DNA from 2 places in the Mesorhizobium sp. P2_F5 genome. Region 1 is predicted to be linked to the other one. Evidence: predicted binding sites of a transcription regulator. Region 1 holds the regulator's gene; the other holds the start of a gene.
What was found. Region 1 encodes LexA, which represses DNA repair genes until DNA is damaged. Its sites were predicted from a motif close to TGTTCNNNNTGTGTTCNG; they were not measured.
Positions count from the first base shown of each region.

Region 1 (14,939 bases):
CTTGCACGAGATCGGCGCCGCGATCCGCGCGATCCGCGCCGACCGCCTCGAACCGAGCTTCAAGATGCTGTCTCGCGTCGCGCGCATCTTCGAGCAGCTCAACAATGCCTGGGACGTGCTGCGCACGATGACGCCCAGCGAATACACCGAGTTTCGCGACGCGCTCGGCCAATCCTCGGGCTTCCAGTCCTGGCAGTACCGCGCCATCGAATTCATGGCCGGCAACCGCAACCTCGCCATGCTCGGCCCGCACAAGCACCGGCCAGAACTTACGGACAGACTGGAAGCGATCCTGGCCACGCCGTCGCTCTATGACGAGGCGCTGCTGCTGTTGGCGCGCAACGGCTTCGACATAGGCGCCGACGCTAGGCGCACGGACTGGCGCGAAACGCGCGGAGAGAACGAAGAAGTGCTGGTTGCCTGGCAAACCGTCTACCGCGACCCGCAGCGCTACTGGATGCTCTACGAACTGGCCGAGAAGCTGGTCGACTTCGAGGATTACTTCCGCCGCTGGCGCTTCAACCACGTCACCACGGTCGAGCGCATCATCGGTTTGAAGCGTGGCACCGGCGGCACCTCAGGCGCCTCCTACCTGAAGAAGATGCTGGAGGTCGTGCTGTTTCCGGAGCTCTGGACGGTTCGCACCCGGCTCTGAGCTCTTTGTTTGGCGCAACTCCCAAGGGAAAGCGCTATGCGCTTTTCCCCGGAAAACCACGTCACACTTTTCCTGGAATTGCGCCGGCTTCAGGTAACCGCGGTCTTCACCGCGAAGCGGGCGTCCTGCCAGGCGCCGGTGCGCAGAATATCCTCCAGCACTTCGACCGCCTGCCAGACGTCGCCGTAACCGACATAGAGCGGCGTGAAGCCGAAACGGATGGTCGACGGCGCCCGGAAATCGCCGATCACGCCGCGTTCGATCAGTGCGCGCATCACCTGATAACCGTGCGGGTGGAGGAACGACACCTGGCTGCCACGCTGGCTGCCGTCGCGAGGACTTTCCAGTTCAAGCCCATAGGCGCCGCATCTGGCTTCGACGAGCTGGATAAACAGGTCGGTCAGCGCGATGCTCTTTTTGCGCACCGCCGCCATGTCGACATCGTTCCAGATATCGAGCGCGCCCTTGAGCGCCCGCATCGACAGCACCGGCTGCGTTCCGCACAGAAAGCGGCGGATGCCGCTGCCGACGGCAAAGCCCTGTTCGAAGGCAAAGGGCCGCGCATGGCCCCACCAGCCGCTGAGCGGCTGGTGGACATCGCCATGGTGGCGCGCGGCAGCGTAGATGAACGCCGGCGAGCCCGGGCCGCCATTGAGGTATTTGTAGGTGCAGCCGACGGCGAAATCGGCATTGGCACGGTCAAGTTCGACCGGCAAGGCGCCGGCGGTGTGGCAGAGATCCCAGATGATCAGCGCGCCGGCGTCATGCGCTTTGCGCGTCAGCGCCGCCATGTCGCGCAACTGGCCGGATTTGTAGTTGACGTGGTTGACCAGGATGACGGCAACTCTGTCGTCGATCAGCTCCTCGATTGCCGTCGCGTCGACGCCCTCCAGCCGCAGCCGCGTTCCCGGCCGGGTCGAGGCCACGCCTTCGGCCATATAGAGGTCGGTCGGAAAACTGTCGCCCTCGGCAACGATGACCGACCGATCCGGCCGCATGCCGAGCGCGGCGTGCAGCAGCTTGTAGATGTTGATCGAGGTTGTGTCGCAGACCACCGTCTGCCCGTTGGCCGCACCGATCAGTCGTCCGAGCTGATCTCCGAGTTCCACCGGCATGTTGAACCAGCCTGCGGTGTTCCAGGCGCGAATGAGATCCTGCGCCCATTCCCGCGTCGCGGCCTGCTGCAGTTCGCTGAAGACGGCTGGTGACGCGGCGCCCAGCGAATTGCCGTCGAGATAGATCACGCCCTCCGGCAAGACAAAGCGTTCACGCATCGAGCGCAGCGGATCAGCGGCATCCATCGCTTCGATTGCAGCGAGATCGGGTGTCATGCTCATGATCCGGTGCCCTCCGTGGACAAACGCACTCGGCGGAGCCTGCCCGCCCAAACATGCCGGCGATCTTGAGCGGTCCTCCGGAAGCTGTCAAACATTATATATAATTTACGCAATGAAAGGCTTTGATATATAATCATCAGCCGAGCAATCTGTCGGATTGGTCACGATGCTGGATGACGAGCAGTCCTCGAAGACGGAAGCGGCCTATCGGCTGCTCAGGCGCGATATTCTTGCGACCCGGCTGGCGCCTGCCGCGCCGTTGAAGCTGAGCACGCTGCGCGGCACCTACGGTATCGGCTGGACGCCGCTGCGCGAGGCGCTGTCGCGGCTGGAGGCCGAACGGCTTGTGACGGCCATCAGCAACCGTGGGTTTGCGGTCGCTCCCGTCTCTCGGGCGGAGCTCGAGGACTTGGCGCGCGCACGGCGGGTGGTCGAACTGCCCTTGCTGGTGGAATCGATCGAGAAGGGCGACCGTCAGTGGGAAGACGCGATCGTTGCCACCCATTATCGTCTCTCACGGTGCGGGTCCGTTCTCGACGATCCCTCGGATGACACCGTCGATGCATGGTACGAAAAACATGATGCCTTCCATGCGGCGCTGCTCAGTGCCGCGACATCCAGCTGGCTTCTGCGCTTCAATGCGACGATCTCCGACCAATTGCATCGCCATCACCGCTTTCTGGGACTGGCCCCGACGCTGCGCGCGGCTGCCGGCCGCAAGGATGGACACCAGAAGGCCATGGAGGCCCTGCGCGACGCCGTGGCGATCGAACACCACACCGCACTGATGGAAGCAGCCCTTGATCGCGACGCCGAACGCGCGAAAACACTGATGACCGTTCACATCGGCTACACGCTGCAGGTCTATGCCCAGAGTGAGCCGGGCGGCGCGGTTGATGCGGCGCAACCGCACCCGAAAAAGAAGCGGCGATCGGGCAACGCGTGAACTAGCCGATGGCGCGACCCTCAGCGCTTTGGCTTCGTTCAACACCGTTGCCGGCAAACGAGCGCAGGCTGCCTGCCGCGCGCCGACGTATGCTGAACAAAACGTCAACACATTCATTAAACTTTAAATGGTTGCGGAACACAACTGGAACAGATAGTGTTTGTTCTGGGTTTGTTTTTTCCGATTCTGGTTTCAGAACCCGTGGGGGCCGCGATGCTGACGCGCAAGCAACATGAACTTCTGATGTTCATCCATGAACGCCTGAAGGAGAGCGGAATCCCGCCGTCTTTCGACGAGATGAAGGAGGCGCTCGACCTCGCTTCGAAGTCCGGCATTCACCGCCTGATCACGGCTCTCGAGGAGCGCGGTTTCATTCGCCGGCTGCCGAACAGGGCGCGCGCGCTGGAAGTGCTGCGGCTGCCCGACTCGATCGCGCCCGGCCTCAATGCGGCGAGGAAGTTTTCGCCAAGCGTCATCCAGGGCAGTCTCGGACAAGGCGGCCAAGGCGGTGTGGGGCAAGGCGGTCTCGGCCGCCAGATCAAGCCGGGCTCGTCGTCGCGTTCGATGTCTGCCGGCAATGACGATGCGGTTTCCGCGGTGTCGATCCCGGTGATGGGACGCATCGCCGCCGGTGTGCCGATCGACGCCATCCAGCACCAGACGCATTCGATCTCGGTGCCGCCGGATATGATCATGGGCGGCGAACACTACGCGCTCGAGGTCAAGGGCGACTCGATGATCGAGGCCGGCATTTTCGACGGCGATACGGTCATCATCCGCAATGCCGACACGGCGAGCCCCGGCGAGATCATCGTGGCGCTGGTCGACGAGGAGGAAGCGACGCTGAAACGCTTCCGCCGCAAGGGCGCCTCGATCGCGCTGGAAGCCGCCAACCCGGCCTATGAGACCCGCATCTTCGGTCCGGACCGGGTCAAGGTGCAGGGCAAGCTGGTCGGGTTGATCCGGCGCTACTGAGCCGGCTCAGGTTTGTACTTTTCGCGCTGCTTGTAAGGCGGCAGACCACGCGCTTCGCGTGAGAAGCGGCGTTGCTCGTGCCAGGGGCGATACGGCTTGTCGACGGCAAAGCGGATCGTTGGCGCTGTCGCGGCCGATTGTGGATCGAAGAAGACGGCGGCACTCCCGTTGCGTGCAAGCTGTTTCTTCGTCACGACCAGCACCAGCGGGTCGCGGCACGGATTGTAGGCGGCGGCATCGTCGATGACGATCAGGCTCGCAAAAGCACAAGCCGGCCGAGCCGCGTTGCGATCCTTCGCCAGCGCGATGATGGCGCCGGATGGATGCCGCGCAATGCAGAGATCGCCCCTGCAATAGAAGGGCGCGCCTGGCGGCAAGTCGAGCGGATCGAGATCGAACCGCGTATCTGTTGCCTCGAAAATCTCAGGCGGGATAATGGTTTCGGCTCTCAGTGCGCGTTTCCAATTGTCGGTGGTGAATTCGTTCGAGCGTTCGCGATTGAGAGCGAGCTCGCCGCCGCCGATCGGCATGGCCACCAGATGCGCATCTTCGGAAATGAGCACGTCAGGCGTGCGCACCTGCGGCACCGTCAACAGGCCGGCCAGTGCGAAAGGCACGGCTGCGAGCCGGAGCCAGGTAGTCGCCATGGTGGCGATAACGAGGGCGACCGCCACTAGCAGCACCGAGCGGATGGAGATCAGCCCGACGGCATCGACCGGCGAGCGCTCGGAAATCCAGGCCGATATGGCGATCATCGCCGTCAGGCCCTTGCCCATCACATATAGGAATGGCCCGTCGGCGCCGAATGGCATGGCCAGCGCGCTAAGCACGGCAAAGGGCATGACGATCAACGACACGATCGGCATCACAGTGAGATTGGCGAGCAGGCTGAGCGGCGACACGCGCTGAAAATGCCAGATGGCAAACAGCAAGGTAGCACTGCCAGCGATAATCGAGGTCATGGCGAGACCGCCCATGGCCAGCAGGAATTTTCGCGACAGGAAGCTGACAAAGGAGCGTTTCGCCGGCGGCGGTCTCACCTTGTCGGCGCGATAGTCGGCCCAGCCGGCATAGGCGCCGACAAGCGCGGCGGTTGCGGCAAACGACATCTGGAAGCTGGGGCCGACCACTTCATGCGGCGACACCAGGATGACGGCGATGGCCGAGATCGCCAGATTGCGCATGGTGAGCGCCGCGCGATCAAACAACACCGCGACAAGCATGACCGCCAGCATGATGAAGCTGCGCTCGGCGGCAACCACGATGCCTGAAATGACGAGATAGGCAGCGATGGAGACAAGCGCTGCGGCGGCCGCATATTTCTTCACCGGCCGGCGCGAGGAGAAATCCGGAAACAGCGCAAAGGCGCCCCGCAGCAACGCCATGATGGTGCCGGCAACCAGCGCCATGTGCAGGCCCGAAATGGAGATGATGTGGTAGATGCCGGTGCGCCGCATCGCCTCGTTGACCTCATCCGGGATGCCGGCGCGCACGCCGACAATGAGCGCCGCGGCAATCTCGCCTTCGGCGCCGCCGATTTTGCTGCGGACGTGGTCGGCAATACTCTCGCGCGCATTCTCGATCGCCGAAGAGAGCCGTGCGGTCGGCGGTGGCGGTCCCTGCGCGACGATGGTTTTGGGATTGCCGAGAAAGAAGCCGCTGCCGCCGATGCCGGTGAAATAGCTGTCGAAGGAGAAATCATAGCTCTCCGGCCGCACCGGACCGGTCGGCGGCAACAGCCTGGCATAGCCGGTGATCAGGGAGCCGGCGGTCATATCGGCGGGAACAGTGCGCGCCGAGAGCCTGACCCGCTCCGGCGCGTAGCGCAGCTTGGGGCGAGCGGTCGAAATCACGTCGAGCGTCAGCCTCACGCGGCCGTTCTCCATCTCCTCCAAGCTGACGACGCGCCCGGTCAGCCTTGTCTGGATCTCGGAGCCAAGCATCTGCGTTCCGGCGCGCCAGGTCTCGACCTTGGCGGCAACGACGCCGAGCGCGCACAGCATCGCGGCCATAAAGCACAGATGCGCCCTCGGCCACGACCGCGTGACAACAGCACAGCATGTCGTCAGCACCACAATGGCGATTGGCTGGGCAAAGCCCGGCTCACTGGCCAGCGAGAAATAGGCAATGACGCCGGCCGCCAGGAAAACCGGCACCAGCAGGAAGGCAACACCGCGGTCGAGTTCCGTACCGGCGGCCACGGCAAGGCTGCGGCGGATTGCAGGCCATGACGAACGGCGAAGCAGTTTGCGCAGACGGACAGCAGATCCCGGTGCGACGACCGGCACCGGCGTGGCATCATCCGGAGACAAAGGCCGGAGGCCAGGTCGCGTCTCGGGCAGCGCGACGGGGATCGGCTCGGCATTGGGGCTGTCGGCAAACAGGGAGCGTTCGTTGACGCTTGTCGCAGCGCCCTCGCCTTGATCCGTGCCCCGGCCACGTCCAGCCATCGGGTCTGCCCCTTGCGCCCCAGACCTCCTATGCTACATGAACGCGCAAAGCGCGAAAGTCCGCGCGATCACGCCCCACTTTCCAGCTTTGCCCGAGAATTGCCATGTCCAACAAAATTGCCATGTCCAACAGGGTGGTCACCCGTTTTGCCCCCTCGCCCACCGGCTATCTGCATATCGGTGGCGCGCGCACGGCGCTGTTCAACTGGCTGTACGCCAAGCACACCGACGGCACGATGGCGCTGCGCATCGAGGATACCGACCGCGAACGTTCCAGCGCCGCGGCAACCCAGGCCATTCTGGATGGGCTGACCTGGCTCGGCCTGTCCTGGGATGGCGAGGCCGTCTCGCAGTTCGAGCGTGCGCCGCGCCACCGCGAGGTGGCCGAGGAACTGGTCCGCCTGGGCAAGGCCTATTACGCCTACGAAACGCCAGCCGAGCTCGAGGCGATGCGCGAGGCGGCACGCGCCAAGAGCCTGCCGCCACGCTACAATGGCGCGTGGCGCGACCGCGACCCCTCCGAGGGGCCCGCCGGCGTCAGGGGCGCCATCCGCATCAAGGCGCCGACCGAGGGCGAGACCGTGGTGCACGACCGCGTGCAGGGCGAGGTGCGCTTCCCCAACAAGGATCTCGACGATTTCATCATCCTGCGTTCGGATGGCGTCCCGACCTACATGCATGCTGTTGTCGTCGACGACCACGACATGGGCGTCACCCACATCATTCGCGGCGACGACCATCTGACCAATGCCGCGCGCCAGACGGTGATCTACAACGCCATGGACTGGGAGGTGCCGTCCATGTCGCACATCCCGCTGATCCATGGCGCCGACGGCGCCAAACTGTCGAAGCGGCATGGCGCCCTCGGCGTCGAGGCCTATCGCGCCATGGGCTATCTACCCGAGGCACTGCTCAACTATCTGGCGCGGCTCGGCTGGAGCCATGGCGACGACGAGGTGATGTCGATCAAGGACATGATCGCCTGGTTCGACATTGGCGACGTCAACAAGGGTGCGGCGCGTTTCGACTTCGCCAAGCTCGATGCACTGAACGGCGTGCATATGCGCAAGATGGACGACAGAGCACTGCTCGACATCTTCGTCGCCACTCTGCCTTATATCGAAGGCGGCCCGACGCTCGCCGCCCGCCTCGACGACATCAGGAAAGTGCAGTTGCTGGCCGCCCTGCCTGGCCTGAAGGAGCGTGCCAAGACGCTGGTGGAACTGGCCGATGGCGCCGGCTTCCTGTTCGTCGAGCGGCCGCTGCCGATCGACGAGAAGGCGGCAGCGCTTCTCAATGCCGATGCGCGTACGATCCTGCGCGGGGCACACGCGGCTTTGCAGACGGTTTCAGGTGAATGGACGGCCGCAGCGGCGGAAGCCGCTGTGCGCGAGTTCGCGACGGCCGGCGGTCACAAGCTTGGCGCGGTGGCCCAACCGCTGAGAGCAGCCCTTACCGGCCGCAGCACCTCGCCCGGCGTGTTCGACGTGCTTGCCGTGCTCGGCCGCGAGGAAAGCCTGGCGCGGATTGCGGATCAAATCGATTAGGAGCGAGCTGGCCCAAGAAGATTGGCATTGAAAGGCGCGTTTCGCAGTGCAACATTAGGCCCTGGCCCAATCTGGCACGCACCTCCCAAAATGCGGTGGCGAGTTCGCGCATTCCGGTGATTTCGACGTGTCGTTTGCAGGAATTGCCTTGCCGGCATGAGGAACATGAAGGAGTTTGAGAATGAGCGAAGCTGCGACAAAACTGGAAACCGGCAGCAAGACGACGCACCCGTCGACTGCCACGCTCGAACTGGCCGGCAAGACGCACGAACTCAAGGTGCGAAGCGGTTCGGTCGGGCCTGACGTCATCGACATCGGTGCGCTCTACAGCACCACCGGCGCCTTTACCTACGACCCTGGCTTTACCTCGACGGCGAGCTGCGAGTCGGCGATCACCTTCATCGACGGCGATGCCGGCATCCTGCTGCACCGCGGCTATCCGATCGACCAGCTGGCCGAGCATGGCGACTTCCTCGAAGTCTGCTACCTCCTGCTCTACGGCGAACTGCCGACCAAGGCGCAAAAGGACGATTTCGACTACCGGGTGACGCGCCACACCATGGTGCATGAGCAGATGTCGCGCTTCTTCACCGGCTTCCGCCGCGATGCGCATCCGATGGCTGTGATGTGCGGCGTGGTCGGCGCGCTGTCGGCCTTCTATCACGACTCCACCGACATTTCGGACCCGTATCAACGCATGGTCGCCTCGATGCGGCTGATCGCCAAGATGCCGACGATCGCGGCCATGGCCTACAAATACCATATCGGCCAGCCCTTCATTTACCCGAAGAACGAGCTGAACTTCGCCGCCAACTTCCTGCATATGTGCTTTGCGGTGCCGTGCGAGGAATACAAGATCAATCCGGTGCTGGCGCGCGCCATGGAGCGCATCTTCATCCTCCATGCCGACCACGAGCAGAACGCGTCCACCTCGACGGTGCGTCTTGCCGGTTCGTCGGGCGCCAACCCGTTCGCCTGCATTGCCGCCGGCATTGCCTGCCTGTGGGGCCCGGCACATGGCGGCGCCAACGAGGCGGCGCTCAACATGCTGGGCGAAATCGGCCATGTCGACCACATCCCGGAATTCATCGCCCGCGCCAAGGACAAGAACGATCCGTTCCGCCTGATGGGTTTTGGCCACCGCGTCTACAAGAACTACGATCCTCGCGCGAAAATCATGCAGAAGACGGCACATGAGGTGCTGGGCGAACTCGGCATCAAGGACGATCCGCTGCTCGACATCGCCATGGAGCTGGAAAAGATCGCGCTGACCGATTCCTACTTCATCGAAAAGAAGCTCTATCCGAATGTCGATTTCTATTCCGGCATCACGCTGAAGGCGCTGGGCTTCCCCACCACCATGTTCACCGTGCTGTTCGCGGTCGCCCGCACCGTCGGCTGGATCGCGCAGTGGAAGGAAATGATCGAGGATCCGCACCAGAAGATTGGCCGCCCGCGCCAGCTCTATACCGGCGCGCCGGAACGCGACTACGTGCCGATCGCCAAGCGCTGATCAAAGCCGTATCCGGCTTTCGCCATAACACTGCAAAAAGCGCCCGCAAGGGCGCTTTTTAGTTGGAGTGACGAAGCTTGATGTGGCGAAGAACAACATCCGCGGCAATGTCGCCGGAGGGCTTGTCGGTGGCCATGCGCCTGGCGACTTCGGCAAAGCCGTCCTTTTGCCAGGTGCGATAGGCTGTGTCTGAAAACAGAGCCTCAAGCTGCCGCGCCAGATAACGCGGCCGCACATACTGGTTGTAGTGCTCCGGCACGATCGTCTGGTCGGCGATCAGATTGGGCAAGGCGGCGCTCCACACCGTGACCAGCCCCTGGACCATGCGCATCACCGGATCGAGCCGGTAGCATGAGATCATCGGCACATCAGACAGTGCCAGTTCGAGCGATACCGTTCCCGAAGCAATCAGCGCCGCATCGGCCTTGCCGAAGGCCTGCCATTTGCGCTCCGCATCGAGGATGATCTCAGGCTTTTCATCCCAGCGCGCCACCGACGTCCTGACCAACTCGGCGACATGCGGCACCGTGGGCAACAGCAGGCGCAGGCGGTGTCCGCGCGCCCGCAGGGCCGAGACCGTCTCGCCGAACGGTTCGATAAGCCGGCTCACCTCGCCGCGCCGCGAGCCGGGCAGGACGAGCAGCGTCTTGACGCGGTCACCCGAGAGGTCGCGTGGCTGGGCTTGCGCCCTGGCCGCGCTCATCACGCCCGGATCTTGCGTAAGGCGGTGTCCGACATAGGTGCCGGGCGGGCCACCGAGGCGGCTAAGTTCCTTCACCTCGAAAGGCAGGATGCACAATATGTGGTCGACATAGGGCTTCATCGCCACCGCCCTGCCCGGCCGCCACGCCCAGACGCTCGGGCAGACATAGTGGACGATCGGGATCGAGGGGTCGGCGGAACGGACTTTTTTGGCAACGCGCAGCGAAAAATCCGGGCTGTCGATGGTGATGAGACAGTCGGGTTTTTCAGCGGCAACGGCACTTGCCGTCTGGCTGATGCGCCGCATCAGGCGCGGCAGGTCGCGCAGGATGGCGCTGAGCCCCATCAGCGCGATCTCGGCCCCGTCGAACAGCGGCACCAGTCCGAGCGCCTGCAGATGCCGCCCGCCAATGCCGACCAGCCTGATATCGCGGCCGGTCATGCGTTTCAGCGACTGCACGATGTCAGCGCCCAACAAGTCGCCGGACTCTTCGCCGGCGACGATGGCGATCTTCAGCGGCTTCTCAACTGCCATGGCCAGGCTCCGCGGACGGAAGGCCATACACGAACAGCCCGAGCGCATTGGCGCGCGCGAGAACGACAGGACCTTCAAGGATCAGCGAACGGCCGGCCTCGACGGCAATGCCGGCAAGTCCGGCGGCGTGTGCTGCCTCGACCGTTTGGGGGCCAATGGATGGCAGATCGGCACGCAACTCCTGGCCGGGCTTTGCACATTTGACCAGGACACCGCGGCTCTTGCCGGCGAGCCTGCCGTGACTGCGCAGCTGCTGCGTCCGCTCGAGCAGTCCATGGGTGCCCTCGACGCCTTCCAGGGCGATCGCGCGGCCGCCGATGGCAATCGCCGCCTGGCCGATGTCGAGCGCGCCGATGGCCTTTGCCGCGGCATGTGCCGCGGTAATATCGCTCCAGTCAGACTTTCGCGGCACTGCCTTGGTCAGCGGCCCCTCAGTCGCGACAAGCCGGGGCACGACCTCATGCGCGCCGACAACTTTGACGCCGCGCGACTCCAGGCCGCGGGTCAATATCTTCAACAGGCCGTCATCGCCGCGCGCAAGCGCCATGGCGACCGAGGGTATCAGGGCCAGTAGCCCAAGGCTCGGGCGCATGTCGACCAGCCGCGGCCGGCGCCTGATCTCGCCGGCAAGCACAAGATGGGTGATCCGTCGCCGCCTCAGCAACGCAACCAGCGAGCCGATGTCTTCAAGGGCGAGGCTTTCATGCTCGTAGATTGTGAGCTCGGACTGACGGTCGGCCTGACCGTCGACCAGGATAATGACGGGCGGATGCCCGGCCTCTGCTAGGCCGGCGGCAACTTCGACCGGCAGGCTGCCGCCGCCGGCAATGATGCCGACCCTGGCGTCCGGCGCGAGATCGAGGCCCGTTGAGCTGGCCTCAGTCTTCGTCATCGGCATCGTCGCCGGCGCCACCTTTAAGCGACGGGACGGCATAGTGCCGCTTGCCGCGACTGGTGATGAAATCGATGATTTTCATGGCGGTCGGCGACGAGGCGAACTCGGCCTTGGCGAATTCGATGTTTTCGCCGACGGTGCGGGAGCGGTCGAAGATCGTCTTGTAAGCCTTGCGCAGCACCTGGATTTCGGCGCGCGGCAGGCCGGAGCGCTTCAGGCCGATGATGTTGAGGCCGCGCAGGCTGGCGCGGTTGCCGACGGCAATGGCGTAGGGGATGACATCGCCGACGATTGCCGAGCAGCCGCCGAGAAAGGCGTTGTCGCCGATACGGACAAACTGATGAACGGCCGTGAGGCCGCCGATATAGACATTGTTGCCGACCTCGCAATGGCCGCCCAGCGTGGCGCCATTGGCAAAGGTGGCGTTGTTGCCGACGACGCAGTCATGAGCAATGTGAGCATAGGCAAGGAAATTGCCATTGTCGCCGACGGTCGTCTCGCCACGGCTGGAATCGGTGCCGAGATGCATGGTCGCGCCTTCGCGGATCGTGCAGTTCTGGCCGATAACCAATGTAGTGCGGCCGCCCTTGTGCTTGGTGTTTTGTGGCGGCCCACCCAGTGTCGCCATCGGATAAACCTTGGTCCCAGCGCCGATGGTGGTAGCACCCAGCACCGAGACATGGCTGACCAGTTCGACGCGGTCACCGATCACGACGTCAGTGCCGACGTAGCAGAAAGGCCCGATAGAGGCGCCGTCGCCGATTTGGGCACCGGCCTCGATAACGGCCGAGGGATGGATTGAAGTCTGTATTTTCATGAGCATTTCGAACCGTCAGCCGGTAACCATCATAGCCGAGATCTCGGCTTCGGCGGCCTTTGCGCCTTCCACCATGGCCTCGCAGGCGAATTTGAGCAGGTTGCCGCGCATTTTGATTTTCTTGACGTGGATCTTCAGCTGATCGCCCGGAACGACCGGTTTGCGGAATTTCGCGTTGTCGATGGTCAGGAAATAGACCAGTGACGGCTTTTCCGTGTTGAGGCTGCGAATGCAGATCGCACCAGCCGTCTGCGCCATGGCCTCGACGATCAGCACGCCCGGCATCACCGGCTGGTCCGGGAAATGGCCCTGGAAATGCGGCTCATTGATGGTCACGTTCTTGATGCCGATGGCCGAGTCGTTGCCGTCGATCTCGATGATGCGGTCGATCATCAGGAAGGGATAGCGATGCGGCAAAAGCTTCATCAACCCCAATATATCGACCGCTTCGAGCGTCGCAGGCACCATCTCAGCTACTTCCCCCCTCGCCCTGCTTGCGCGTCCTGGCAAGCTTGCGCAGCATGGCAATCTCGCGCATGGCTTCCGCCATCGGCTGCGCCGGATAGCCTCCCCAGATCTCGCCCGCCGGCACGTTGCTCATAAACCCGCTTCTCGCAGCAAGCTTGGCTCCCGATCCTATGGTCAAATGATCGGCAAGCCCGACGCCGCCGCCCATGGTGACACCATCGCCGACGACGACGGAGCCGGAAATACCCGAAAGCCCGGCTATAATGCAATTGCGGCCGATGCGAACGTTATGGGCGATCTGCACCAGATTGTCGATCTTGGTGCCCTGGCCGATGACCGTATCCGACATGGCGCCGCGATCGACTGTCGTGTTCGAGCCGATTTCAACATCGTCCTGGATGATGACGCGGCCGATCTGCGGCACACGCTCGGGCCCTTTGGCGCCGCCGACGAACCCGAACCCGTCCTGGCCGATGCGGGCGCCACCATGGATGATGACGCGGTTGCCGATCAGCGCATACTGGACGCTGACGCCCGGACCAACATAGCCGTCGCGGCCGATCTGGCAGGAGGGGCCGATAACGGCGTGGGGCGCAATGACGGTTCCGCTGCCGATAGAAGCGCGTGGGCCGATGACTGCTCCGGCTTCTATGATGGCACCGGCCTCGATATGCGCGGAGGCATCGACGTGAGCCTGCGGCGAGACCCCGGTTTCGCTGGTCATCGGTCCCGGAGTGGCCGCCATCGGGAACAGCAGCCGGCCGACCATGGCGAAAGCCTGTTGCGGCCGAGGATGGACCAGAACCGCAATGCCGGCCGGCGCCTTGGTTGCAAATTCGGCCGGACACAGCACGGCCGCCGCCTTCAGCGACTGCATCAGCGCGAAATTGCGCCTGCCGTCGACGAAGACGAGCGCACCCTCGCCGCCTTCGTTGGCTGGCGCCAACGCATCGATCGATATATTGGCAAGGTCGGAATCGACGAGCGCCGCGCCGGTCAGATTCGCGACTTCGCCGGCCGTATACCGGCGTGATGGCGCGAAGAACACCGGATCGGTCATTCCAGAAGCAATATCCAGCTAGGTCGGATCAGTTCTCTTCCGGACCCCAACGGCCCGGAAGCATCGTTACCCGCGCATCAGAAGCGGGTCGAAATGCCGAAGTTGAATTCCTGCACGTCGTCGGTCGACTCTTTCTTGACCGGGATCGCGTAGTCGATGCGGATCGGGCCAAAGGGCGATGCCCACATCAGGCCAACACCGACCGACGCGCGCAAATTCATGTCGGCACTCGACTGGTCGACCAGGCTCTGATCTTTGATCTTGTTGCCATAGAGCGTTGCAGCGTCGGCGAAGACCGCGCCACGCAGGCCAAAACTTTCCGGGATGACCGGCAGCGGAAACTGCGCTTCCGCCGACGCGTTGAAATAAGTGACGCCGCCGAGATGGTCGTCGTTATTGTCGGAGGCTACCGGTCCAATGCCGCCATAGGCAAAACCGCGGATCATTCGGTCACTGCTCTGGAAATGGTCGAAGACGCGCAGACCGTCACCGCCATAGCCTTCGACATGACCAGCGCCGCCGGAGATCAGCCCCACCAGATCAAGTTGCTCTGAAAGCGTCTGGTAGACACTTCCGCGCCCGGTGACCTTGACAAACTTGGCATCGCCACCCAGGCCCGCCACTTCCACGGTCGTGGTGGCATAGATACCCTCATGCGGGTTCTTCATGTCATCGATGGTGTTGTACACCAAGCCGAGACTGACCGACGACTTGATCCACGGGCTTTGCTCCACACCATCGATGATTGCCTGAGAGACGTCGCAGTCTAGGTCAGGGCTGTTCGGATCGGTGCTTCCATCGCAACTGTCGGAGAATTCATATTTCTCCTGGGCAATATTATAAGCCAGCTGAGTAGAGATGTTGTCGGTGATCGGCAGACCAAAACGAACCGTCGCGCCCAGCGTCTCGCTGTCGTAGTGCGAATAATTCCGGGTCTGCTGGTAGATGTCGAAACCCGCTGCGATACGGCGCCCGAGGAAATAGGGCTCGGTGAAGGACAGGCTGTAGTCGCGCGAATTCTTGCCGCCGCCGGCCGAGA
Region 1 covers NZ_JBFUEY010000018.1:110,797-125,735, reverse strand. The annotation lists gene kynA (tryptophan 2,3-dioxygenase) at 1-655, shown strand, start outside; gene kynU (kynureninase) at 745-1,992, opposite strand; gene AC1DYO_RS22740 (GntR family transcriptional regulator) at 2,159-2,938, shown strand; gene lexA (transcriptional repressor LexA) at 3,152-3,913, shown strand; gene AC1DYO_RS22730 (ComEC/Rec2 family competence protein) at 3,907-6,363, opposite strand; gene gltX (glutamate--tRNA ligase) at 6,486-7,910, shown strand; gene gltA (citrate synthase) at 8,092-9,423, shown strand; gene lpxB (lipid-A-disaccharide synthase) at 9,482-10,660, opposite strand; gene AC1DYO_RS22710 (LpxI family protein) at 10,650-11,552, opposite strand; gene lpxA (acyl-ACP--UDP-N-acetylglucosamine O-acyltransferase) at 11,539-12,372, opposite strand; gene fabZ (3-hydroxyacyl-ACP dehydratase FabZ) at 12,388-12,840, opposite strand; gene lpxD (UDP-3-O-(3-hydroxymyristoyl)glucosamine N-acyltransferase) at 12,842-13,900, opposite strand; gene bamA (outer membrane protein assembly factor BamA) at 13,978-14,939, opposite strand, start outside.

Region 2 (14,939 bases), on a different contig from region 1:
ATCGGCTTGGGTGCGGCACTCGAATACATGGAAAAAATCGGCCGCGAGCGCATCGCCGCCCACGAAGCCGATCTCAAGACCTACGCGCACGAGCGTCTCAGAGCGATCAACTCGCTGCGCATCTTCGGCGATGCGCCGGGTAAGGGCGCCATCATCTCGTTCGAATTGCAGGGTATTCACGCCCATGACGTATCGATGGTGATAGACAGGCAAGGCGTGGCGGTGCGCGCCGGCACCCATTGCGCCCAGCCGCTGTTGAAACGCTTTGGCGTAACCTCCACATGCAGGGCGTCGTTCGGCATGTATAATACCAGGGCCGAAGTCGATGCTTTGGCCGAAGCGCTTGAGAAAGCGCGCAAGTTCTTTGGATGATGACCATGGATGATGCGAGCCACACTACCGAGACCGCGCCGGAAGCAGCCATCAACCCGCTGGTTTCCGCCTCGGCCATTCCCACCGACGAACTGGCGCGGCTGACCGACGACATCGTCTCGGCGCTGAAGACGGTCTACGACCCGGAAATCCCGGCCGACATTTATGAACTCGGCCTGATCTACAAGATCGACATCGAGGACGATCGCTCGGTCAAGATCGACATGACGCTGACCGCGCCCGGCTGCCCGGTTGCCGGCGAAATGCCGGGCTGGGTGGAAAACGCTGTCGGCGCCGTCGAAGGCGTGTCCGGCGTCGAGGTCAACATGACCTTCGACCCGCCTTGGTCCCCCGACCGCATGTCGGAAGAGGCGCAGGTGGCAGTGGGTTGGTACTAGGCTAGTAGAGGCTGGCGTACTTGCGCCAGTGGTAAAACTTCACCATTTTAGGTGAGGAATCATTCGGCAGGCCTTGAACCTGCATGGAATGGAAGAGGAAAAAGAATGGGACGCTTCGCCGTCATCACGATGACCGAAAAGGCCGCCGACCGGGTGCGCGAGATCGTCGCCACCCGCGACAACGCGCATGGCATTCGCCTCGGCATCAAGAAGGGCGGCTGCGCCGGCATGGAATACACAGTCGACCTGGTGACCGAGCCTAACACCAAGGACGACCATATCGAGCGCGACGGCGCCCATGTCTATGTGGCGCCGGAAGCTGCGCTTTTCCTGTTCGGCACCGAGATGGATTTCGAGCAGACGACGCTGCGCACAGGCTTCACCTTCCACAACCCGAACCAGAGCTCGGCCTGCGGCTGCGGCGAATCGGTCGAGCTGAAGCCGGCGGATTTGAAGGCGCTGGCTGAAGCGCGCGAGTCGGCTTGAGGCCTCTTCCTTCGCCCCGTTCACGGGGAGAAGAAGGCTACTTCACCCACATCCCCGTCCGCTTGTGCCAGTCGGCGATCGATTCCTCGGGATAGACGTCGAAGACCTTATCTTGTCTGCCGATCACTGGCTCGACCCAGCTCGCCTTGTATTTCAGCATCAGATGCACCTTTTCCGGCGGCGTCGGCAGCTCGCTGTCGATCGCCGAGGCGAAGGGGTGCACCAGATTCGGCCATGTCGGGTCGTAGAGCCACAGCGCCGAGCCGCATTTCTTGCAGAAATTGCGCTCGCCCGACGACACCTCGCACAGCGGATGCTCGTCGTCCTCGATCTCGGCCCGGTACACGCCGAGGCTGCGCTTACCCTTGACCTTCAGCGTCTTGTAGTCGGCGCCGAGATTGATGGCGAAGCCGCCGCCGCCCTGCTGCTTGCGGCAGATCGAGCAGTAGCACAGCATGAACGGCACCGGCGTGTGGCTCTCCACCTCGAAGTGGACGGCATCACAGCGGCAGGATCCTTTGAGCAGAAGTGGCACGGCAAAACTCCAACGAATTGGTTCTCAACCTGTCAGCATGGTTTTGGTTGCGGCGATGACAAGGCCAAATCCCGGTGACATGATCGCGGCATGGATAATGAACGCATAGAAGAACTTTTCGAAAGCCTGGGCCCGGTCAGTATCCGAAAACTGTTCGGCGGCAAGGGCATCTATTGCGACGGCGTCATCGTCGCCATCGTGCTGCGTGGCGAGTTGAAGCTAAAGGTCGATGGAGAAAGCGCGCCCGATTTCGAAGCCGCCGGCTGCCAGCAATGGACCTATACCGGATCGCGGCACGGCAAGCTGGTCGCCATGCCCTACTGGAGCATTCCGGACAGCGCTTTCGACGATCCCGACGAGATGGCGGTCTGGGCACGGCGGGCCTACGAGGCGGGAAGGCGGGCTGGCAAGTAGGGCCCAGACTGGCGCGTCAACAACGCCTTTCCGCCGATACCAGCGTGTTACATCCCCTTCGTCCCTTACCGGTCTCTCTCGACGTTCGACAAGTGCTTGCAATTACTCGCAAAAAGAGACGTTTTTGGACGGAAACTAGCTAGCCAACCGGAAACTCGCGAGCCGCCTGCGAAGTCTGCCAGATCACCGCAGACACTGGGTGATGGCTATGAGATGGTCAATGACGACACGAATGCGGGCGGAACGGCCGATGTCGGGATGATAGATGAGCCACATTTCGCGTGTGGCTTCCTCGCTCTCGGCCACGCAACGCAGATCTTTTGCCTCCTCAACCAGCAGATGGGGCAGCGCCGCCAGCCCCATCCCGGCCCGGGTGGCCGAAATCAACGACACCAGATCGTTGGTTAGCATTCCAACCGGTCGCCCTTGCGTGATTTTGCGCAGCCAGCGCTGCTGCGGCGAGGCTTCAAGCGCTTCATCATAGGCGAGGAAGACCCGATCCTCCTCAACGACCTCGTCCAGATAGGTGCACGCACCATAGATTCCATAACGCAGACGTCCCAATTTTCGTGCCTTCAAGGCCCCGTTCGTTGGCCGTGAGAGCCGCAACGCGATGTCGGCCTCACGCCGCGCCAGGCTTGCGGCGGCGGTGGCACCGATCACGTCGAGGACAAGACCTGGATGATCCCTCATCAGGGTGGCAAGCCGCGGGACCAGCCAGAGGCTGGCGAAGGCAGGCGGTGCACTGATCCTCACCCGACCTTCGATCGCTGCTTCGCCACCTTGAAGGCGCTGAATTGAGAAAACGGCCTCTTCGAGCACGCCCACGCGCTCGGCAATGCGCTCGCCTTCCAAGGTCAGCACATAACCGCGTGGCAGGCGATCGAACAGCTTCATGTTGAGCGCCCGCTCAAGGCTGTCGATCCGCCTTGCAACTGTCGAGTGGTCGATGCGAAGCCGGCGGGCGGTCGCCGAAAGATTGCCGTGGCGCACCAGCTCGGCAAAGAAGCGAAGGTCGTCCCAATCCATATGCGAATTTTTGCACAGAATCTGTGCACGGATAAGGAATTTTCGGGCGGAGAGACAGCGCGCCTAATGGGTCACCTTACAGGAGATCAATCATGACCCTCAGCATTGCCATGACCGCCATCGGCGGCGTCGAGGTTCTCAAGCCGCTACGCGCGGACCTTCCGCCACCATCTGCGGGCGAGGTTCGGCTGCGCCAGACCGCGATCGGCGTCAACTTCGTCGACATCTACCAGCGCATGGGCCTCTACCCCGTGCCTGCCATGCCCGTCGTTCTCGGCGTGGAGGGCGCCGGCGTTGTGGAAGCCGTCGGGACCGATGTGAAGATGCTTCGCAAGGGAGATCGTGTCGCTTATGCAGGCCTGCCGCTGGGCGGCTATGCGGAGGCCCGCAACTTGCCAGCGAACAGGCTGGTGCGCATTCCCGACGGCATCGACGACCATATCGCGGCGGCGGCCATGTTGCGCGGCGTGACCGCACACATGTTGCTCTATCGCGTTTGCCCGGTGCGGCCGGGTATGGTGGTGCTGGTGCATGCCGCCGCAGGTGGATTGGGATTGATTCTGACTCAATGGGCGAAGCGTCTCGGCGCAACAGTGATCGGCACGGTCGGCTCGCGCGAAAAGGCCGAACTCGCGGTGAGCCATGGTCTCGATCACGCGCTCCTTTATCGCGAAACCGATTTCGTCGCCCAGGTGCGGCGTCTGACCGACGGCGCCGGCGTCGATGTGGCCTACGATGGCGTGGGCGGCGAAACGCTGACACGCACTCTCGATGCCATGAAGTCTTTCGGAATGATCGCGAGCGTCGGCCAGGCCAGCGGAACGCTGCCCGCGATCGCACTTGGCGAGTTAGGCCCCCGACGGTCATTGTCGATTGCACGGCCCAGTTCGTTTGCCTATGCCAACGACCCTAAATCCTACGCTCTCGCCACGACGGGCCTATTCGAGGAGCTTGGACGAGGGCTGAAGATCAAGATCGGCATCGAGTTCCCGCTCGTCGAAGCGGCCATGGCCCAAGCGCAGCTCGAGATGGGCGCGACCGTCGGCTCGATCCTGCTGAGACCGTGAACCAACTGCCTCTACTGACTGCTGAATCCGTCTGATGGAGGGCGCGCCGGGCGTATCAGGCGGGACGGCGGTGGGGAAATAGGTTCCCCGCTACCGCGAGGCCGCCCCCCTCATCCGGCGCTTCGCGGCCACCTTTTCTCCGCTGGGGAGAAGAGGTTGGCGTCGGCGCCGGCACGCTCCTCTCCCCCTTGGGGAGAGGTCGGATTGCCCCGAATTGTTCTTGCAATTCGGTCTTGGCAATCCGGATGAGGGGGCCTTCGCCGCGTGAACTTACAGCGCCTTCGCGACCTTCGCCGCCAGCCGCGCATTGTTTTCCACCAGCGCGATGTTGGTCTTCAAACTCCGGCCGCCGGTGAGTTCGAGAATCTTTCCCAACAGGAACGGCGTCACCGCCTTGCCGGTCACATTCTGCACCTCCGCAGCCTTCTGCGCGGCCTCGATGTAGCCGGTCATCTCGTCGGCCGGGATTTCGTCATCCTGCGGCACCGGGTTGGCGATCAGCATGCCTCCACCCAGGCCCAGCGCAGCCCTGGTCTTGTAGAAATGTGCGATCTCTTCCGGAGTGTGCAGGGTCAGCGGGGCGCGAAACCGCGATTGCCGCGACCAGAAGGCCGGCATGGTTTCGCAGCCATGGCCGATGACCGGCACGCCGCGCGTTTCCAGCACTTCCAGCGTCTTTTCGATATCGAGGATCGCCTTGGCGCCGGCCGAGACGACGATGACCGGCGTGCGCGCCAGCTCGTCGAGGTCGGCCGAGATGTCGAAGCTTTTTTCGGCACCCTTGTGCACGCCGCCGATGCCGCCAGTGGCGAACACCTTTATCCCGACCATGTCGGCCGCGATCATGGTGGCGGCGACCGTGGTGCCGCCGGTGCGGCCTTGCGCCACCGCAAAGCCGAGATCGGCGCGCGACAGCTTCATGGCGTCGCCGGTCATCGCCAGCGACTCGCGCTCGCCGTCTGACAGGCCGATCTTGATGCGGCCGGCAACCACGGCGATCGTTGCCGGCACCGCGCCATTGTCCAAAATGATCTTCTCGACATTGGCCGCCATGGCGCCATTGTCGGGGTAGGGCATGCCATGGGTGATGATGGTGCTTTCCAGCGCCACCACCGGCCGGCCGGCTGCAAGTGCTTCGGCCACCGGCTTGTGGATGTCGATGAAGGGGCGGGCGCTTTGCGGGGTCATGACGGTCTCCGGTCCGAAGTGCCGCGCGTCCCCTTGGACGGCGCGCTCCGACAATGGCAATTCGCCGCCCTCATGCCATTTCCTGCGCGTCGGGCACAAGGGCCAGCGCCTCGGCGAAGGTCGCGGCCGTAAAAGCGGGGACCGCGTCCGCGCTTTCGATGGCAAGCGTCGCCGCGGCAACGCCTTCGCGCACGGCCTGGCGCAGGGGCAGGCCGCGCAGCAGGGCAGCGATGGTAGCCCCAGCCAGCGCGTCGCCGGCGCCGGTGACGTCGGCAATTTTTCTGGGCGCCGGCGGCAGGATCGAGAAGGCGCCGGCTTCGTCGAAGCCCAGCACCGGGCCGTCGCCCGCCGTCACCACGCCACTCCCGAGGCCGCTACAGCGCAGGCCGTCGACGGTCTCGCGCTCGGTGGCATTCGCGCCGACGCCGGCCAGCACCATGGCCTCGCGCCGGTTCATGAAGACCTGCGCGAGCTCCTTCAGCACCGGGATCAGCCGCACCACCTTGGCCGGCGAAATGGCAATGGCGTAGACCGGCTTGTCGGCGGCAAGGCCCACCAGCCGCTCCAGCGCCGATGACGGCAGATTGGCGTCGCACAGCACCGCGTCGGCCCCGGCGACCACCTCGCGCACCTTGGAGCGGCGGATCTGCTTGGGGAAGGCGAGGTCGTAGAGCGCCATGTCGGCAAAGCCGGTGATCAACTCGCCGTCGCGGTCGATCAGCGCGGTGTAGCTCGGCGTCGTGCGGTCGAGGAAAACCGCCGAGAGATCGGCAATGCCGGCTTCAGCGATGGCGCGCGACACCGTGTCGGCCGAGGCATCGCCGCCGCGTACCGATAGCAGCGAGGCCGAGACGCCGCGTCGCACGAGGCTGCGCAGCGCGTTGAAGACGCCGCCGCCGACATCCTCGCGCATCGTGCCGGGGTTGGAAGCAGCAGGCACGTAAGCGCCGGACACCTGGCCGCGCCGGTCGATATGGGCGCCGCCCACGGCGAGGATTTTTGCAGATTTCACCATGCCGGCGATATGACCTTTGTTCTTCCTGCCGCACAAGCGCCAGAGCAATTCCAAGAAAAGCGCGCAGCGCTTTCCCTTGGGAATTGCGTCAAAGCAAGAAGCTAGGGCAAGTCGCCGTTTCCATGAAACGGTGAACTGCCCTAGGCTGTGCGGCGGAGCTTCGCAGGCAAGCCAGCGATTCGGGTTGATCGAAACAGCCGGACCGGCTGGCCCAATGTCGGATGCATCCGGAAACAGAGCCCTGAGACAAAAAAAGAACAAATCCGGATACTGATTGTTTTTCAGATATTTGATCCCCCTTGCCAAACGAGAACAAAAAAGGTACAAACTGGGGCAGGGATTACGGATTGTCCGGCCTTCATTGACGACCAAGGGGTGATGTATCATGGCTCAGAATTCTTTGCGGCTTGTAGAGGACAAAGCGGTGGACAAATCAAAGGCTCTGGACGCGGCGCTGTCGCAAATCGAGCGTGCCTTCGGCAAGGGCTCGATCATGCGGCTGGGTGCCAATGAGCAGGTCGTCGAGATCGAAACCGTGCCGACCGGATCGCTTGGCCTCGACATCGCGCTTGGCGTCGGCGGCCTGCCGCGCGGCCGCATCGTCGAGATATACGGGCCGGAAAGCTCGGGCAAGACGACGCTGGCGCTGCACACGGTGGCCGAAGCCCAGAAGAAGGGCGGCATCTGCGCCTTCGTCGATGCCGAGCACGCGCTCGATCCGGTCTATGCCCGCAAGCTAGGTGTTGATCTCGAAAACCTGCTGATCTCGCAGCCCGACACCGGCGAGCAGGCACTGGAGATCTGCGACACGCTGGTGCGCTCCGGCGCCATCGACGTGCTGGTGGTCGATTCGGTCGCGGCGCTGACGCCACGCGCCGAAATCGAGGGCGAGATGGGCGATTCGCTGCCCGGCCTGCAGGCGCGTCTGATGAGCCAGGCGCTGCGCAAGCTGACCGCCTCGATCTCGCGCTCCAACACCATGGTCATCTTCATCAACCAGATCCGTATGAAGATCGGCGTCATGTTCGGTTCGCCCGAGACCACGACCGGCGGCAACGCGCTGAARTTCTACGCYTCSGTGCGCCTSGACATCCGCCGCATCGGCTCGGTCAAGGACCGCGACGAGGTCGTCGGCAACCAGACCCGCGTCAAGGTGGTCAAGAACAAGCTGGCGCCGCCCTTCAAGGTGGTCGAGTTCGACATCATGTATGGCGAGGGCGTGTCCAAGACCGGCGAGCTGGTCGACCTCGGCGTCAAGGCCGGCGTGGTCGAAAAGTCAGGCGCCTGGTTCTCCTACAATTCGCAGCGCCTCGGCCAGGGCCGCGAGAACGCCAAATTGTTCCTGCGCGACAACCCCGACACGGCGCGCGAGATCGAACTGGCGCTGCGGCAGAATGCCGGGCTGATCGCCGAGAAGTTCCTCGAAAATGGTGGCCCCGAGCGCGGCGAAGACGACGGTTTCGAGGAAGAATCCGGCGCGATGTAGGGCAATGGTCAGAGTTCGGCCATAAATCCAGTCTATTATCTGATGCTTATGTAACCGAGTTCTTTAGTTTTGCGTTCCAAACCGCCGGCCTTCGCGCCGGCGGTTTTCGTTTTTGGAAGACCGGCGAATGCACGGATTGGCCCAATTCCGTGTTTCTGGACAGGGTGCGGTGCGACCGCTAAAAGGCCAAGTCCATCTTCCAATGGGCAACGTCCATTTGCCGCCGGCCGCGCCGGCGGTTTTCGCGAAAAGGCAGCAGTCATGAGTGGCGTGAACGAGATTCGGTCGACATTTCTCGACTATTTCCGCAAGGAGGGCCACGAGGTCGTGGCCTCGAGCCCGCTGGTGCCGCGCAACGACCCGACGCTGATGTTCACCAATGCCGGCATGGTGCAGTTCAAGAACGTCTTCACCGGCCTGGAGAAGCGGCCCTATTCGCGCGCCACGACCGCGCAGAAGAGCGTGCGCGCCGGCGGCAAGCACAACGACCTCGACAATGTCGGCTACACCGCGCGGCACCTGACCTTTTTCGAGATGCTCGGCAACTTCTCCTTCGGCGACTATTTCAAGGAGCGCGCCATCGAGCTTGCCTGGAACCTGATCACCAAGGAGCTCGGGCTGAACAAGGACAAGCTGCTGGTCACCGTCTATCACACCGATGACGAGGCGGCCGGCTTCTGGAGGAAGATCGCCGGTTTCTCCGACGACCGCATCATCCGCATCCCGACCTCGGATAATTTCTGGGCGATGGGCGACACCGGACCGTGCGGCCCGTGCTCGGAAATCTTCATCGACCGCGGCGAGCACATCTGGGGCGGCCCTCCGGGCAGCCCGGAGGAGGATGGCGATCGCTTCCTCGAATTCTGGAACCTGGTGTTCATGCAGTATGAGCAGGTCACCAAGGAAGAACGCATCGACCTGCCGCGGCCGTCGATCGACACCGGCATGGGCCTGGAGCGCATGGCGTCCATCCTGCAAGGGGTGGAAAGCGTCTTCGAGACCGATCTGTTCCGCCACCTGATCGACGCCGCGTCGTCTGCGCTTGGGCAGGGCCCCGACAAGGAGACGGTCGCGTCCTTCCGCGTCATTGCCGACCATCTGCGCTCGTCCTCCTTCCTGGTGGCCGACGGCGTGCTGCCTTCCAATGAGGGCCGCGGCTATGTGCTGCGCCGCATCATGCGCCGCGCCATGCGCCATGCGCAGCTGCTCGGCGCCAAAGAGCCGCTGATGTGGAAACTGGTGCCGGCGCTGGTGCGCGAGATGGGCCAGGCCTATCCCGAGCTGCTGCGCGGCGAACAGCTGATCACCGAGACGCTGAAGCTCGAGGAGACGAGGTTCCGCAAGACGCTGGTGCGTGGCCTCGGCCTGCTCTCGGAGGCGACCGATACGCTGCACGCCGGCGACATGCTGGATGGCGAGACGGCGTTCAAACTCTACGACACTTACGGCTTCCCGCTCGATTTGACGCAGGATGCGCTGCGCCAGCGCAGCATCTCGGTCGATCTTGCCGGCTTTACCCATGCGATGGAGCTGCAGAAGGCCGAGGCGCGCAAGCATTGGGCCGGCTCGGGCGATGCGGCCACCGAGACGATCTGGTTTTCGGTGCGCGAAAAGGCTGGCGCCACCGAGTTCCTCGGCTACGAGACTGAAGCTGCGGAAGGCCTCATCCAGGCGCTGGTCAAGGACGGCAAGACCATCGACAGCGCCGCCAAGGGCGACGTCGTGGCTGTGGTCGTCAACCAGACGCCGTTCTATGGCGAGTCCGGCGGCCAGATGGGCGACACCGGCATCATCTCCGGCGAAGGTTTTTCGATCGAGGTTTCGGATACACAGAAAAAGGCCGACGGCCTGTTCGTGCATCTCGGCAAAGTGGCGAGCGGTACGGCCAAGACCGGTGCGGCCGTCGAACTGAAGGTCGACCATGCACGGCGCACCCGGCTGCGCGCCAACCATTCGGCGACGCATCTGATCCACGAGGCGCTGCGCGAGGTGCTGGGCACGCACGTCGCGCAGAAAGGCTCGCTGGTGGCGCCGGAGCGGCTGCGCTTCGACATCTCGCACAACAAGCCGATCTCGGCGGAAGACCTCGAAGAGGTCGAGCGCATGGCCAATGAAATCGTCGTTCAGAACAGCCCGGTGACGACGCGCCTGATGTCGGTCGACGATGCCATTGCCGAGGGCGCCATGGCGCTGTTCGGCGAAAAATACGGCGACGAGGTGCGCGTTGTGTCGATGGGCACCAGCGTGCATGGCGCCAAGGCCAACCGGCCCTATTCTGTCGAGCTCTGCGGTGGCACCCATGTCCGGGCAACCGGCGATATCGGTCTGGTGCGTGTCGTCTCCGACAGCGCGGTCGCTGCCGGCGTTCGTCGCATCGAGGCGCTGACCGGCGAAGCCGCGCGTAAACATCTCGACGAGCAGGACAGGCGCCTGAAGGCAACGGCGGCCGTGCTGAAGATCTCGCCGGCCGACGTGCCGGCGCGCGTCGAGACGCTGCTCGATGAGCGCAAGAAGCTCGAGAAGGAACTGAGCGAAGCGCGCAAGAAATTGGCGCTGGGTGGCGGCTCGGCAGCCGATGCTCCAGCCACCAACGAGACGGTCGCCGGCGTCGGCTTCCTCGGCAAGGCGGTCTCCGGCGTCTCGCCTAGGGATTTGAAGCCGCTGGCCGATGCCGGCAAGACTTCGCTCGGCTCGGGCGTTGTCGTCTTCGTCGGCGCCGGTGAGGACAACAAGGCGAGCGTCGTGGTCGCCGTCACCGACGACCTCGTCGGTCGCTTCAGCGCCGTCGATCTGGTGCGCGTGGCCTCCGCAGCGCTCGGCGGGCAGGGCGGCGGCGGACGGCCCGACATGGCGCAAGCCGGTGGTCCGGACGCATCGAAGGCCAATGATGCGATCGCAGCCGTCAGGGCGGCGCTGGAGGCAGCCTGAAAGCCACCCCATGCCCGATAGTCCCGGCAAGAAGGTGCTTGTCCTTGGCGGCTACGGACTGATCGGTGAAGCCGTCGTCGGTCGCCTGCTTGGCGACGGGCATCAAGTGACCGGCCTTGGCCGCGATGTCAGAGATGCCGAACGGCGTTGGCCGGCGGTGCGTTGGGTCGCGGCCGACATGGCGCGGCTGCTTGCCGCTGAAGATTGGCTGCCGCTGGTCGCCGGCATGGATGCGGTCGTCAATGCGGCCGGCGCCCTACAGGACGGCCCGCGCGACCGCCTCGACGCCATCCACCGCGGCTCGGTCGTGGCACTGGTGGCGGCCTGCGAACAGGCCGGTATCAGCCGCTTTGTGCAGATATCCGCGATCGGCGCCGATCCTGCCTCTTCAGATGCTTTTTTCAGCACCAAGGGTGAAGGCGACAAGGCTGTCGCAAACTGCTCGCTGGAATGGACGATCCTGCGGCCGGGCCTGGTGATCGCGCCCGCCGCCTATGGCGGCACGGCACTTCTGCGAGCCCTTGCCGCCTTTCCCGGTTTCATCCCTGCCGTCATGGCGCGCCAGCCGATCCAGACCGTGGCCGTCACCGACGTCGCTGAGGCGGTCTCTCGCGCGGTTGTCGGATCCCTGCCGCTGCGTCTTTCCGTCGATCTCGTCGAAGCCGAGGCCCGCTCGCTCGCTGATGTGTTGGTTGCCTTCCGCGCATGGCTTGGCCTGTCGCCGGCTCGCATTGTGCCGATGCCGGCCTTTCTTGGCCGGCTTGCTGCTGTTGTTGCCGACGGCCTCGGCCTGCTTGGCTGGCGATCGCCTTTGCGTAGCGCTGCCCTTGCCGCATTGGCGCGCGGCGTGACCGGCAACGCCAAATCCTGGAATGAGATTTCCGATCATAGATTGCAGCCGCTTGAAGCAACGCTGGCCGCAATGCCGGCCCATGTCCAGGAGCGCTGGTTCGCGCGCCTGTGGCTGCTGAAACCGCTCGTATTCGGCGTGCTCTCCCTCTTCTGGCTGGTGTCCGGCATCGTCGGCTTTATCAGGCAGGATGCGGCGGCCGAAATTCTGGTCTCGCATGGCCTGTCACCGGCGCTCGCGCTCGGAATGGTTCTCGTCGGAAGCGTCGCCGACATCGTTGTCGGCGCCGCTGTTCTCGTGCGGTCCTTCGCGCGCCTTGCGCTGCTGGGGATGATTGCGATCACCTTGGTCTATCTCAGCGCCGCAACCGTACTTGCGCCCGATCTGTGGCTCGACCCTCTTGGGGCAATGGTAAAGGCGGTACCCGCGCTTTGCCTTGCCCTGGTGGCGCTTGCGATCTTGGAGGACCGATGAACCTCTGGGCCGACCTCCTGCGCTGGGCGCACATCATCGGCGCCACGGTGTTGTTCGGTACTGGCGCCGGCATCGCCTTCTTCATGCTGATGGCGCAGCGCACCGGCCGCGCCGAACTCGTTGCCCATGTCGCCGGTACGGTCGTCATCGCCGATATGATCTTCACCGCGACCGCCGTCATCGTGCAGCCGATCACGGGCGTGCTGCTGGCGCAAGCCGTGGGCTGGCCGCTGTCGGAAGGCTGGATCGTGCTGTCCTTGCTGCTTTATGTCGTGACCGGCCTGTTCTGGCTGCCGGTGGTCTGGATCCAGATACGCATCCGCAACCTGGCGCGGCAGGCGGCCAGCGAAAACGCGCCGCTGCCGCCTGAGGAAAAGCGCCTGTTTCGCACCTGGTTTCTCTGCGGCTTTCCGGCATTTGGCGCCGTGCTCGCCATTCTCTGGCTGATGGTCACCCGGCCGGAAATCGCCCTTTAGACCTAGGTCAGCTTCGCCGCCTTCAGCGCGCGCGTCATTCTGCTGGAATCGCCCCAGGTGGACAGCCAGATCAGGGCGTCGGTGGCGACCGAAATCAGCGACCGTAAAAAGTTCAGCGCCGGGCTGGGCGATTTCAGCTGCTCTTCGGCGTGATGGAGATGCGCGAGCTCTTCCTCGCGGATTGCCAGGATGATGCCGTGCAAGTCGCGGTCGCGGTTGGCCAGAAAGAAAAGCTGATCGTCGAGATGCCGGTGAACAGCGGCTTCGACGGCCGCTGTGCAGGCCCAGATGCCTTGCGGGCCGAGCAGGGCGGTTACAAAGCCCAGAAACCAGCCTCCCCAGCTCCAGAATTGCATCACCCGGCACGGTCGCGACTGCCGCGCCGGCATGGCGGCGCGGAAGGCAGCGCAATGAATGCGCTCGTGCCCAAGCATCTCCGACAAGGATGGCACGCAATCCGGCCAAAAGCGCCTGGCGACAAGAATCTGCGCCGAATAGATCCTGATCGCACCGAACTCGCCGGCGTGGTTGACCCTGACTATTCTGGCAATGGTGAGCGCGTCCTGGCGAGAAAGCTCAGCCATGGGCGCCCCTCAACCCCATGTCAGCCTGCCGCCATGCTCGGACGTTTTGCGATGCGGTCCCACCAGGCCCGGATGTCGGCGAACGCAGCAAGCAGCTTTTGCCCCTCGGGGACCTTGAGGAAATAGGCGATGATGGATGCCGCGTGCAGGTCGGCGAGCGTCAGCTGATCGCCGAGCAACCACGGCCCGGGCGCTTTGAGGGAGGTAAGCACCCTGAGCACCGCTTCGGCCTGGCGCAGCCCGTTGGCGATCAGCGCCTCGTCGGGCGCTTCCTTCTCCAGCCGCTCGACGGCGACATCCCAGACCATGGCGCGATAGCCGTAAGCGTCGAGCATGCCGATAATCTGGTTCATCCGTGCGCGGCCGTGCGGGTCTTTCGGCTGCAGCGCCGGGCCGTCGAACGCCTCATCGACATAGCGCGCGATCGCACTGGTTTCGAACAGGCGAAAGCCATCATGCTCGAAAGCCGGAATGCGGCCGAACGGGTGATGCTCCAGATACCAGGCCGGGATGCCCTCGGCCGCGAAGATGTCGAGAGGCACCAACTCATAGCCGACGCCCTTTTCCGCAAGCGCCATCCGCGCAATGCGGACATAGACGCTGTAATCAGCGCCGTAGAGGATCGGCTTGGTCATCGATCAGCCCTCGCTCCTGCTCGCATCGCTGGCCCAAAAAACGAAGGCTCCTCTCGGAGCCTTCGTTGTCGGCTTACGCCATCGCCTTCTGCAGATTCTCGTCGATCTTGTCGAGGAAGCCGGTGGTCGAGAGCCAGGGCTGGTCAGGGCCGATCAACAGCGACAGATCCTTGGTCATGAAGCCGCTTTCGACCGTCTGGATGCAGACCTTCTCCAGCGTGTCGGCAAACCGCTTCAGTTCGGCATTGTCGTCGAGCTTGGCGCGGTGCGCCAGGCCACGCGTCCAGGCGAAGATCGAGGCGATCGAATTGGTCGAGGTTTCCTCGCCCTTCTGGTGCTGGCGATAGTGGCGGGTGACCGTGCCGTGCGCGGCTTCGGCTTCCACCGTTTTGCCGTCCGGCGTCATCAGCACCGAGGTCATCAGGCCGAGCGAGCCAAAACCCTGCGCCACCGTGTCGGACTGCACGTCGCCATCATAATTCTTGCAGGCCCAGACATAGCCGCCAGACCATTTCAGGGCGGAGGCCACCATGTCGTCGATCAGCCGGTGCTCGTACCAAAGCTTCTTGGACTTGAATTCCGCCTCGAATTCGGCCTCGTAGACCTCCTGGAAGATGTCCTTGAAGCGGCCGTCATAGGCTTTGAGGATGGTGTTCTTGGTTGAGAGATAGACAGGATAATTGCGCAGCAGGCCGTAATTCAGCGAGGCGCGGGCGAATTCGCGGATCGAATCGTCGAGATTGTACATGGCCATGGCAACACCGGCGCCGGGCGCGTCGTACACGTCGTGCTCGATCACCTTGCCGTCCTCGCCGACGAACTTGATGGTCAGCTTGCCCTTGCCGGGGAAGCGGAAATCGGTGGCGCGGTACTGGTCGCCGAAGGCGTGACGGCCGACGATGATCGGCTTGGTCCAGCCGGGCACCAGCCGCGGCACGTTCTTCATGATGATCGGCTCGCGGAAAATGGTGCCGCCGAGGATGTTGCGGATGGTGCCGTTCG
Region 2 covers NZ_JBFUEY010000015.1:84,948-99,886, reverse strand. The annotation lists gene AC1DYO_RS20705 (cysteine desulfurase) at 1-372, shown strand, start outside; gene AC1DYO_RS20700 (SUF system Fe-S cluster assembly protein) at 378-770, shown strand; gene sufA (Fe-S cluster assembly scaffold SufA) at 876-1,256, shown strand; gene AC1DYO_RS20690 (GFA family protein) at 1,294-1,791, opposite strand; gene AC1DYO_RS20685 (TfoX/Sxy family protein) at 1,882-2,205, shown strand; gene AC1DYO_RS20680 (LysR family transcriptional regulator) at 2,389-3,234, opposite strand; gene AC1DYO_RS20675 (quinone oxidoreductase family protein) at 3,327-4,301, shown strand; gene AC1DYO_RS20670 (pseudouridine-5'-phosphate glycosidase) at 4,572-5,489, opposite strand; gene AC1DYO_RS20665 (carbohydrate kinase family protein) at 5,560-6,504, opposite strand; gene recA (recombinase RecA) at 6,890-7,990, shown strand; gene alaS (alanine--tRNA ligase) at 8,252-10,918, shown strand; gene AC1DYO_RS20650 (SDR family oxidoreductase) at 10,929-12,242, shown strand; gene AC1DYO_RS20645 (DUF2269 family protein) at 12,239-12,718, shown strand; gene AC1DYO_RS20640 (demethoxyubiquinone hydroxylase family protein) at 12,721-13,302, opposite strand; gene AC1DYO_RS20635 (glutathione S-transferase family protein) at 13,323-13,937, opposite strand; gene AC1DYO_RS20630 (NADP-dependent isocitrate dehydrogenase) at 14,011-14,939, opposite strand, start outside.
Region 2: a site for LexA is predicted at 6,747-6,764, ahead of AC1DYO_RS20665 (carbohydrate kinase family protein). Genes of this name have one in related genera too.